DNA from 4 places in the Streptomyces sp. NPDC037013 genome. Region 2 is predicted to be linked to each of the others. Evidence: riboswitches for the same ligand, from Rfam matches in the RefSeq annotation. Region 2 holds a riboswitch; each other region holds the start of a gene.
The links. Region 2 has a riboswitch for cyclic di-AMP ahead of ACZ7DY_RS06590 (C40 family peptidase). Riboswitches for the same ligand answer to the same signal wherever they lie in the genome.

Region 1: it holds a riboswitch for cyclic di-AMP, as region 2 does, so the genes downstream of both, ACZ7DY_RS25935 (transglycosylase family protein) here and ACZ7DY_RS06590 (C40 family peptidase) in region 2, are expected to answer to the same signal.
Region 3: it holds a riboswitch for cyclic di-AMP, as region 2 does, so the genes downstream of both, ACZ7DY_RS22275 (M23 family metallopeptidase) here and ACZ7DY_RS06590 (C40 family peptidase) in region 2, are expected to answer to the same signal.
Region 4: it holds a riboswitch for cyclic di-AMP, as region 2 does, so the genes downstream of both, ACZ7DY_RS21620 (M23 family metallopeptidase) here and ACZ7DY_RS06590 (C40 family peptidase) in region 2, are expected to answer to the same signal.

The regions. Positions count from the first base shown of each region.
Region 1 is NZ_JBVJRV010000007.1:109,343-111,535, forward strand. It holds gene ACZ7DY_RS25935 (transglycosylase family protein) at 157-882, opposite strand; cyclic di-AMP (ydaO/yuaA leader) riboswitch at 887-1,089, opposite strand; gene ACZ7DY_RS25940 (transglycosylase family protein) at 1,285-2,193, opposite strand, start outside.
Region 2 is NZ_JBVJRV010000002.1:312,536-314,728, forward strand. It holds gene ACZ7DY_RS06590 (C40 family peptidase) at 54-1,265, opposite strand; cyclic di-AMP (ydaO/yuaA leader) riboswitch at 1,274-1,429, opposite strand; gene pcrA (DNA helicase PcrA) at 1,698-2,193, shown strand, end outside.
Region 3 is NZ_JBVJRV010000006.1:21,509-23,701, reverse strand. It holds gene ACZ7DY_RS22280 (PP2C family protein-serine/threonine phosphatase) at 1-382, shown strand, start outside; cyclic di-AMP (ydaO/yuaA leader) riboswitch at 603-765, shown strand; gene ACZ7DY_RS22275 (M23 family metallopeptidase) at 777-1,856, shown strand; gene ACZ7DY_RS22270 (aldo/keto reductase) at 1,934-2,193, shown strand, end outside.
Region 4 is NZ_JBVJRV010000005.1:589,091-591,283, reverse strand. It holds gene ACZ7DY_RS21625 (M16 family metallopeptidase) at 1-881, shown strand, start outside; cyclic di-AMP (ydaO/yuaA leader) riboswitch at 1,099-1,261, shown strand; gene ACZ7DY_RS21620 (M23 family metallopeptidase) at 1,274-2,077, shown strand.

The DNA of each region.
Region 1 (2,193 bases), on a different contig from region 2:
GGCGGGGCGGCCTCGGCAGGGCCGGATGGCGGGGTTCCGGCGGCGGACATGGCCCCGCCCCGGTGCGTACGGGGGATACGCGCACCGGGGCGGGGAGCCCGTGGGGACGGGGGCCGGCCGTGCGTCCGCCGAGGCACGGCCGGGTGGGGAGCAGCCTCAGCCGAGGTGGAGCTGCTGGCCCGGGTAGATGAAGTCGGCGTCGTCGATGATGTCGCCGTTCAGCTTGTAGACCTTCTGCCAGCCGCCCTTGACGTGGTGCGCCTGGGCGATCTTGGAGAGGGTGTCGCCCGTCTCGACCTTGTACTCGCCGTCGCCCTTCTTGACCGTCTTGCCGGTCGGGGTCTCGACGGTCTTCTTGGACTCGGTCTGCGGCGCGGGCTGCGGCTTCGGCGCGGCCTGCTGCTGGTGCTGCGGAGCGGCCTGCTGCTGCGTCCGCTGCGGCTGCGGCTTCTCCTGCGGAGCCTGCTGCTGCGGGGCCTGCTGCTGCGAGCCGCCGCCGCTGCTGGGCGAGGCGCCCGAGAGGCCGACGCCGCAGGACGGCCAGGCGCCCTTGCCCTGGCCCGCCAGGACCTTCTCGCCGATCTCGATCTGCTGGGCCTTGGAGGCCTTGTCGGCGGTCGGCGCGTACTTGGTGCCGCCGTACGCGGCCCAGGTGGACGGCGAGAACTGCAGGCCGCCCTGGTAGCCGTTGCCGGTGTTGATGGACCAGTTGCCGCCGGACTCGCACTGGGCGACGGCGTCCCACTCGGAGGTGGTGGCGGCGGAGGCCGAGCCGGCCGCCATCAGCGGGGCGGCGACGGCGGCGCCGGTCACGCCGACGAGCGTGGCGACGCGGGTGGCCTTGGACGGACGGCGGTGCTTGCCCTTGCTGGAAAGCAGCATGAGTTGATCCCCTACACCGACGCCTGCGAGGTGAGCTGTCGGGTTCGGGCCGATGTGGTTGCCCGGTCGCACTCCTTGAGCGCGACTTCACCCCTAGCCGTTCCCGTCCGTTGCGCGGCGCCCAGCCTCTCGGCTGCCCACCCCCTCAACGGACGGACCCGGCACAAACCTTGGGTCCCCCGCTCCTGCCCACGGCGCTCTTGAGCGACGACTGTTCCCGTCCGGCCGTTGGCAGGATTCGGCGTACCGACCGGCGGGGCTCACCAGTGGCGAGCGGTGACGACGGTAATCACGTCTTCCACACAATTTCAAAGACGATCAGGGCTTCTGAGACCCATGTCTCACTCGCGCCAAAGCGGACATACGCCGCGAAGGCCCCGGCAGACGCATCGTCAACTACCGTTACTTTTCGCCCAGATCGAGGCTCTGACCGGGGAGAATGAGGTCCGGGTCGGCGCCGACGGTCTTCTTGTTCTCGGCGTAGAGCTCGTGCCAGCCGCCGTCGACGTCGAGGTCGTCCGCGATGAGCGAGAGGTTGTCCCCGGAGCGCACCGTGTACGTCCCGTCGGCGACCGCGCCGGTGCGCTCGTCGCCGCGCGAGGCGTGCCGTCCGGGACGCCCGCCTGCACCCCCGCTCTCGTCGGCGCGGTCGCCGCGGTGGCGGCCGGAGGAGCCGTCGGAGCCCTCGGAGGGGGCGGTGGCGTCCTCAGGGTCGGGCGAAGTGCCGTCCCCGGTCCCGGACTTGCCGGAGCCGTCCGTGCCGCCCTTGCCGTCGGCGTCGCCCTTCCCGCCCCTGCCGTCCTTCTTGCCGTCCTTTTCGCCGGACTCGTCGTGATTCTTCTCTCGCGAGCCGGCGCCCTTCCCGGGCGTGTCGCCCGAGGCGTCCGCCGGGTCCGTCGACGCGTCGTCGGACGGCTCGGCGGAGTCCGCGGGTTCGCCGGACGCGTCACCCTTCTCCGCGCCGTCCTTCGACCCCTTGGCGTCCCCGGAGTCCTTGGATTCCTTCGAGTCCTTGGAGCCCTCGGCGCCGGTCGAACCGGACGGATCGGAGGGTTCCGGGGTGATGGGGGCGCCCGGGTCCACGTCGGCCGCCGCGCCGCCGTCGGTGAGACCGGCGATCGGGGCGCAGCTCGGCCAGGCGGCGGTGCCCTTGGCGTCGAGGACCTTCTCGGCGACGGCTATCTGCTGGGACTTGGAGGCCTGGTCGGCGCTGGGCGCGTAGTCGAGGCCGCCGTAGCTCTCCCATGTCTCCTGGGAGAGCTGGAGTCCTCCGTAATAACCGTTGCCCGGGTCGGCGCTCCACGCGCCACC
Region 2 (2,193 bases):
AGATCGCTGAGAATCCGACAGATCTAACGCGGCCCTACAGTAGAGGGTGGTTTTCAGGCGGGACGCACCACGCCGTGGATCGGCATGTAGTAGATCGACTCGACGCGGACGTTCGCGCCCGGCTTCGGGGCGTGGATCATCTTGCCGTTGCCGATGTAGATCCCCACGTGGCTGATGTCGTCGTAGAAGAACACCAGGTCACCCGGTTTCGCGTCCGCCGTTTTCACGGTCGTGCCGGCCTTCACCTGGTCCCACGTGGTGCGCGGCAGGGAGATCCCCGCGGCCTTCCACGCGTCCTGGGTGAGCCCGGAGCAGTCGTAGGAGTCGGGGCCGGTGGCGCCCCAGACGTACGGCTTGCCGATCTGTGCCTCCGCGAAGTCGATGACCTTCGCGGCCTTGGTGGCGTAGCCGCCGTCCGTGGTGCCGGAACCCGTACCGGACCCCGAGCCCGCGTCCGCACCGGACCCCGCGTCCGACCCCGTGTCGGACCCGGAGCCCTGGCCCTGCTCGCGCTCCTTCTGCCGCCGCGCCTCCTCCGCCCTGCGCTCGCGCTCCGCCTCGGCGGCCTGCTCGCGGGCGAGCTTCTCGGCCTTCCGCCTGGCCTCCTGCTTCTTCTTCCGCTCGATCTCCGCGAGCCGCGCCTTCTCCTGGGCCGTCAGCCGCGACAGGAGTTCGCGTGCGTCGCCCAGCTTCTTCTGGACGGTCCGCTTGCTCGTCCTGAGGTCGTCCCGCGAGTCGCTGAGGGTCTCCAGACTCTTCGCGGCCCGCGTGCGCTGCTTCGTCGCCGACGCCCGCTGCGCCTGGTAGTCGTCGACCGCCTTCTTCTGGCGCGTGGTCAGCCGGTCCGCCAGGTGGTTCTGGTCGAAGTAACCCTGCGGGTCGTCGGCGAGCATCATCGCGGCCGTCTCGGAGACGGCCCCGGTGCGGTACTGCGCGGCGGCGAACGAGCCGAGCTCCTTGCGCGCGGCGTTCAGCCTGTCGGTGCGCCTGGCCACGTCGTCCAGGAGGTGGTCGACCTTCTTGCGCTGCTTGTCGGTGCGCTCCTTGGCCGAGTTGTACTTCTGGGTGGCCACGCCGGCCTGCCGGTAGAGCTCGTCGACCTTCTTCTGGACCTCTTCGAGGCTGGGTCCGGCCGGCGCGGAGGGCGCCGCCTGGGCGCTCTGCGACAGGAGGGCGACGGAGGTGAGGGCAGCCGTCGTGAGGCCGAGGGCGGGGGCCGTGCGAATTCCGGCTGCCCGGGTCCGCGGCTTGCGGTGCGACGCCAAGGGAGGCGACTCCTTCCGTAGACCGCCTACCGGGTTAGCTGTCGGGTTCGGGCGGGTGGTCCGGAAGGTTGCCCTACGGTCCCGTACTTCGTACGGGACCGATTCACCCCAAGTTTTCGGTGGGTCCCCGGCTCCGAACATGTCGGACTCGGCGGAGGCCACCCGTTCCCGGCGGGGTTCGCCGGTGGGGGACGAGCGGCCCGCGGAGCACGCTAGCCAACCCGTGTGGCCCGTGTGAAGGTTGATGTTCGATATGCCCGATACATTTTCGTGATGTTGCGGAGCCCGTGCCGTGACCCCCACCGGCCGGATGCGGAGGGTCATCGTCCGCGAGCCGGGCGTAGCGCGCCGCCCGGTGGCGTGCCAGGTCACATGTGAGGTGACCGGAACCCGCAGCGGGTTGTCAGTGGGGCCGCCTAGACTCGGGAGGCGATGAGCAGCCTCTTTGATGACAGCTTCCTGGCGGACCTGCAGCCCTCCCGGGCCGCGGACGAAGAGCCCCCGCCGCCGCCCGAGGACAGCGCTCCGGAACCGGTTCCGGACGACTTGTTCAGCGGGAAGTTCGACGTGCCCATGACCCGGGACACGCACTACCGCGACGGCGCCCCGCGCCCGGTCATCGACCCGGCGTCGCTCCTCGACGGCCTGAACGAGAACCAGCGCGCGGCCGTCGTCCACGCGGGCTCCCCCCTGCTCATCGTCGCCGGCGCCGGCTCCGGCAAGACCCGCGTGCTGACCCACCGCATCGCGTACCTCCTCGCCGAGCGCGGTGTGCACCCCGGCCAGATCCTGGCGATCACCTTCACGAACAAGGCCGCGGGCGAGATGAAGGAGCGCGTCGAGCAGCTCGTCGGCCCGAGGGCCAACGCCATGTGGGTGTCGACCTTCCACAGCGCCTGCGTCCGCATCCTGCGCCGCGAGTACAAGA
Region 3 (2,193 bases), on a different contig from region 2:
GGGGCATCCGCCGCCGCTGCTGCTGCGCGGGGACGGGCGGCTGTGCGTCCTGACGGCGACCGAGCCCGCGCTCCCGCTCGGCATGGGCGAGCTGGGCGTCTGGCCGGACCGGGCGGACGAGACGGAGTTCCCGCCGGGCGCGACGCTGCTCTTCTACACGGACGGGTTGTCGGAGGCCCGGGACGCGGAGGGCACGTTCTACGACCCTGCGACCCGGCTCGGCGGGCGGATCTTCCCGGGGCGGGGCGGTCCGCGCGCGCTGCTCGCCGCGCTCGCCGAGGAGGTGCGGCGGCACACCGGGGGCCGGATGACCGACGACATGGCGCTGCTCGCCGTGCGGCGGCCCGTCGCCGGGGATCCGGACGTCACCACCGGTGACTGAAGTTCACCGTTCCGCAGGGCAACTGACATCCTGTCAAGGGAATGTGAAGTTCCGGTGCGGACCAAGGTGGGTCAACTCGCCCCGTTCCGGCACCCCGTGTCCCGATACGTACAGGCGATCAGCGTTAACGATCAACCGGAACGGCTTGGAATACCGACCCGCTGTCTATTAACGTTCGATAACGCAGCGCGGTCGTCCCAGCCGTCACTAGAGGCGGCTCCGTGCGCACGCGCCTAATCCCGCAAGGGAGCCGGGGAACCACCAACTTGGGGTGAATCGGGCATCTGCGCCTCATGCATCCGTGCATCCGCGCCAGGCGCCCGTAGGAGACCTTCCTGCTCCGAACCCGTCAGCTAACCCGGTAGGCGAGAAGGAAGGAAAGGAGTGCGCCCCAGTGGCGTCCAACCGGCCTGCCCCCCAAGCCGTGTACATACCGAATGACGACGACTTCGGTCCGTACGACGAGGGCTCCTTCGACGAGTGGAACCCCACCGAGGAGTCCGTCCGTCCCGTCCGCGGCAGGCACCGTGTGCACAAGAAGGCCGGTGGCGGCCTCGCCCGCAGCTCCACCGTGCTCGGCGTGGGCGTCATCGCGGCCGTCGGCGCGGGCGGCATGGCCACCGCGCAGGACGGCAAGCCGCCGGTCGCCATATCCATGCCGGACCTGCCGGGCGTGGGCACCGTCGCGGACTCGCTGCCGGACGCCGAATCCCTGCCGGGCGTCGGCTCGTTGCTGGCCGGCGACACGGCGGAGGCCGCTCCGTCCGTCGCCGCCGCGACGCCGCTCACCGCGGCCGGCGTGAGCACCGCCGACGCCGAACAGGGCACCACCGACGCGGGCGAGGCACTGCGCGCCCGCATCATGCGGCAGGCCGAGAACCAGCAGCACCAGGCGGACTCCGCCGTACGCACCGCCGCCGAGGACGCCGCCGTCAAGAAGGCCGCCGACGAGGCCGCCGCGCAGCAGAAGGCCGCCGAGCGGAAGGCGGACGCCAAGGCCGCCGCCGAGAAGAAGAAGCAGGAGGAGGCCCGCAAGGCCAAGGCCGAGGCCGCGCGCCTTGCCAAGCTCGCCAAGAGTTACGCCATCCCGACCTCCTCGTACACGCTCACCTCGCACTTCGGCGACGCCGGGTCCATGTGGTCCTCGGGCCACCACACCGGCCTGGACTTCGCCGCTCCCACGGGTACCCCGCTCAAGGCCGTGCACACCGGCACCGTCAAGGAGGCCGGCTGGGCGGGCGCGTACGGCTACCGCACCGTGCTCGAACTCGAGGACGGCACGGAGGTCTGGTACTGCCACCAGTCCTCGCTCAACGTCAGCGCGGGCCAGAAGGTCAGCACGGGCGACGTCATCGGCCGCGTCGGCGCGACCGGCAACGTCACCGGGCCGCACCTCCACCTGGAGGTCCACACCCCCGACGGCACCGGGATCGACCCGCTGGGCTGGCTCCAGAGCAAGGGGCTCAACCCCTGAGCACTGTCCGCGAGGGTTTGACGGTTCCTTGAAGTGCGGGACGGAATTCGGTTTCCGTCCCGGACGTTGCGGAACGTATGACTTCTCTTCGCCGACTCGGCTCTTCCGACCTCGAGGTGTTCCCCCTCTCCCTCGGCGGCAACGTCTTCGGCTGGACCGCCGACCGCACGGCGTCCTTCGACGTCCTCGACGCCTACACCGCCGCGGGCGGCAACTTCATCGACACCGCCGACGTCTACTCGGCCTGGGTGGAGGGCAACGAGGGCGGTGAGTCCGAGACCCTCATCGGCGAGTGGCTGGCCCGGCGCGGCAACCGCTCCGACGTCGTCGTCGCCAC
Region 4 (2,193 bases), on a different contig from region 2:
AGCTCTTCCCCGCGACCTCGCGCATGTCGCGACCGCGCCAGGGCACCGAGGAGACGGTCGCGGCCATCGACTCGGCGGCGGTGCGCACCTTCTACGAGAAGCACGTCCGGCCCGCCACGGCCACCCTCGTCGTCGTCGGCGACCTGGCCGGCACCGACCTGGACGCCGTCCTCGCGGACACCGTGGGCGCCTGGACGGGCTCCCCGGGCGAGCCCCGCCCGGTCCCGCCGGTGACCGCCGACGACCGCGGCCGCATCGTGATCGTGGACCGTCCCGGAGCGGTCCAGACGCAGCTGCTGATCGGCCGCGTCGGCGCCGACCGGCACGACCGCGTCTGGCCCGCCCAGGTGCTCGGCACGTACTGCCTGGGTGGCACGCTCACCTCCCGCCTGGACCGCGTCCTGCGCGAGGAGAAGGGATACACCTACGGCGTACGGGCGTTCAGCCAGGTCCTGCGCTCGGCGCCGGACGGCACGGGCGCGGCGATGCTGGCCATCAGCGGCTCCGTGGACACCCCGAACACCGGGCCGGCGCTGGAGGACCTCTGGAAGGTCCTGCGCACCCTCGCCGCCGAGGGGCTCACCGACGCCGAGCGCGACGTCGCCGTGCAGAACCTGGTGGGCGTGGCCCCCCTCAAGTACGAGATGGCCGCCTCCGTGGCGGCCACCCTCGCCGACCAGGTCGAGCAGCACCTGCCGGACGACTTCCAGGCGCAGCTGTACCGCCGGCTGGCCGACACCGGCACCGTGGAGGCCACCGCGGCCGTCGTGAACGCCTTCCCGGAGGACCGTCTGGTGACGATCCTCGTGGGGGACGCCTCGCAGATCGAGGAGCCCGTCAGGGCCCTCGGGATCGGCGAAGTGAGTGTGGTCACGGGCTGACGGTGACGTGCGCACGGGCTGAGTGACAGTCAGGACATATCGGACCCCGGTGACCGCTTCGGCCGCCGGGGTCCTCATATGTCCGTATTCATACGGTGGTTGCCCGTCTGCCCTGTGGCGTGCGCTACAAAAGTCGAGTTCTGTTTGTGGATTGAAAGAGGCCCCGTTTAGCGTCGGTCCGGCTGTTCGTCGCGCAGTACGCCGCATCCGCGGCACCGGACAGTCATCGCCGAGTCCCCGTACGGCGCAAGCCAGGGGAGCCGGGGACCCACATGTCCCCTGGGGTGAATCGGGCACCTTGCCGCGAGGTGAGGGACCCGTAGGAGACCTTCCTGCTCCGAACCCGTCAGCTAACCCGGTAGGCGAGAGGGAAGGAAAGGAACACCCGCCACATGGCGTTCACCCGTGCCACCGGGAAGCACCGTCGTCCGAGCCGTCTCACGCGGACCACCGCGAACGTCGCGGGTGTCGCGGCGCTCACCACCACCGGTGTCATCGGAGGCCTTGCCGCCCCCGCGCTCGCCGCCGCCGACGAAGCGGCCGTGGAGCACACCGGCCTCACCCAGGCGATATCCGTCGGCGACTCGCTCGCCGACAGCGTCGACGCGCAGGCCGCAGCCCAGCGCCAGGCCGCCGACGACGCCGCTGCCGCCAAGAAGGCCGAAGAGGCCGCCAAGAAGAAGGCGGCCGAGGAGAAGCGCAAGGCGGAGGCCGAGGCCAAGGCGAAGGCCAAGAAGGAGCGCGAGGCCAAGGAGCGCGCCGCCCGCGAGGCCGAGCGCAAGCGCCTGAACACCTACGTGGCCCCGGTCTCCGGTTCGTACGTCTCCACGGGCTACCAGACCGGCGGCGCCATGTGGTCCTCCGGCAGCCACACCGGCATCGACTTCCACGCCGCCTCCGGCACCTCCGTCCACGCGGTCGGCTCCGGCACCGTCGTCGAGGCGGGCTGGGGCGGGGCCTACGGCAACAACGTGGTCATCAAGATGAACGACGGCACGTACACCCAGTACGGCCACATGTCGTCCCTCGGTGTCTCCGTCGGCCAGACGGTCACCCCGGGCCAGCAGATCGGCCTCTCCGGCTCGACCGGCAACTCCAGCGGCCCGCACCTCCACTTCGAGGCCCGCACCGGCCCGGACTACGGCTCGGACATCGACCCCATCGCGTACCTGCGCGCGCACGGCGTCAACGTCTGACCGACGCGTACCCCGCAGCACTGCACGAAGGCCCCGGCTCCTCACGAGCCGGGGTCTTCGCGTTCTCCACCGCTCCTTGGCCAAAAGACCTCCATGAATTCCGGATCTCCGTCTGA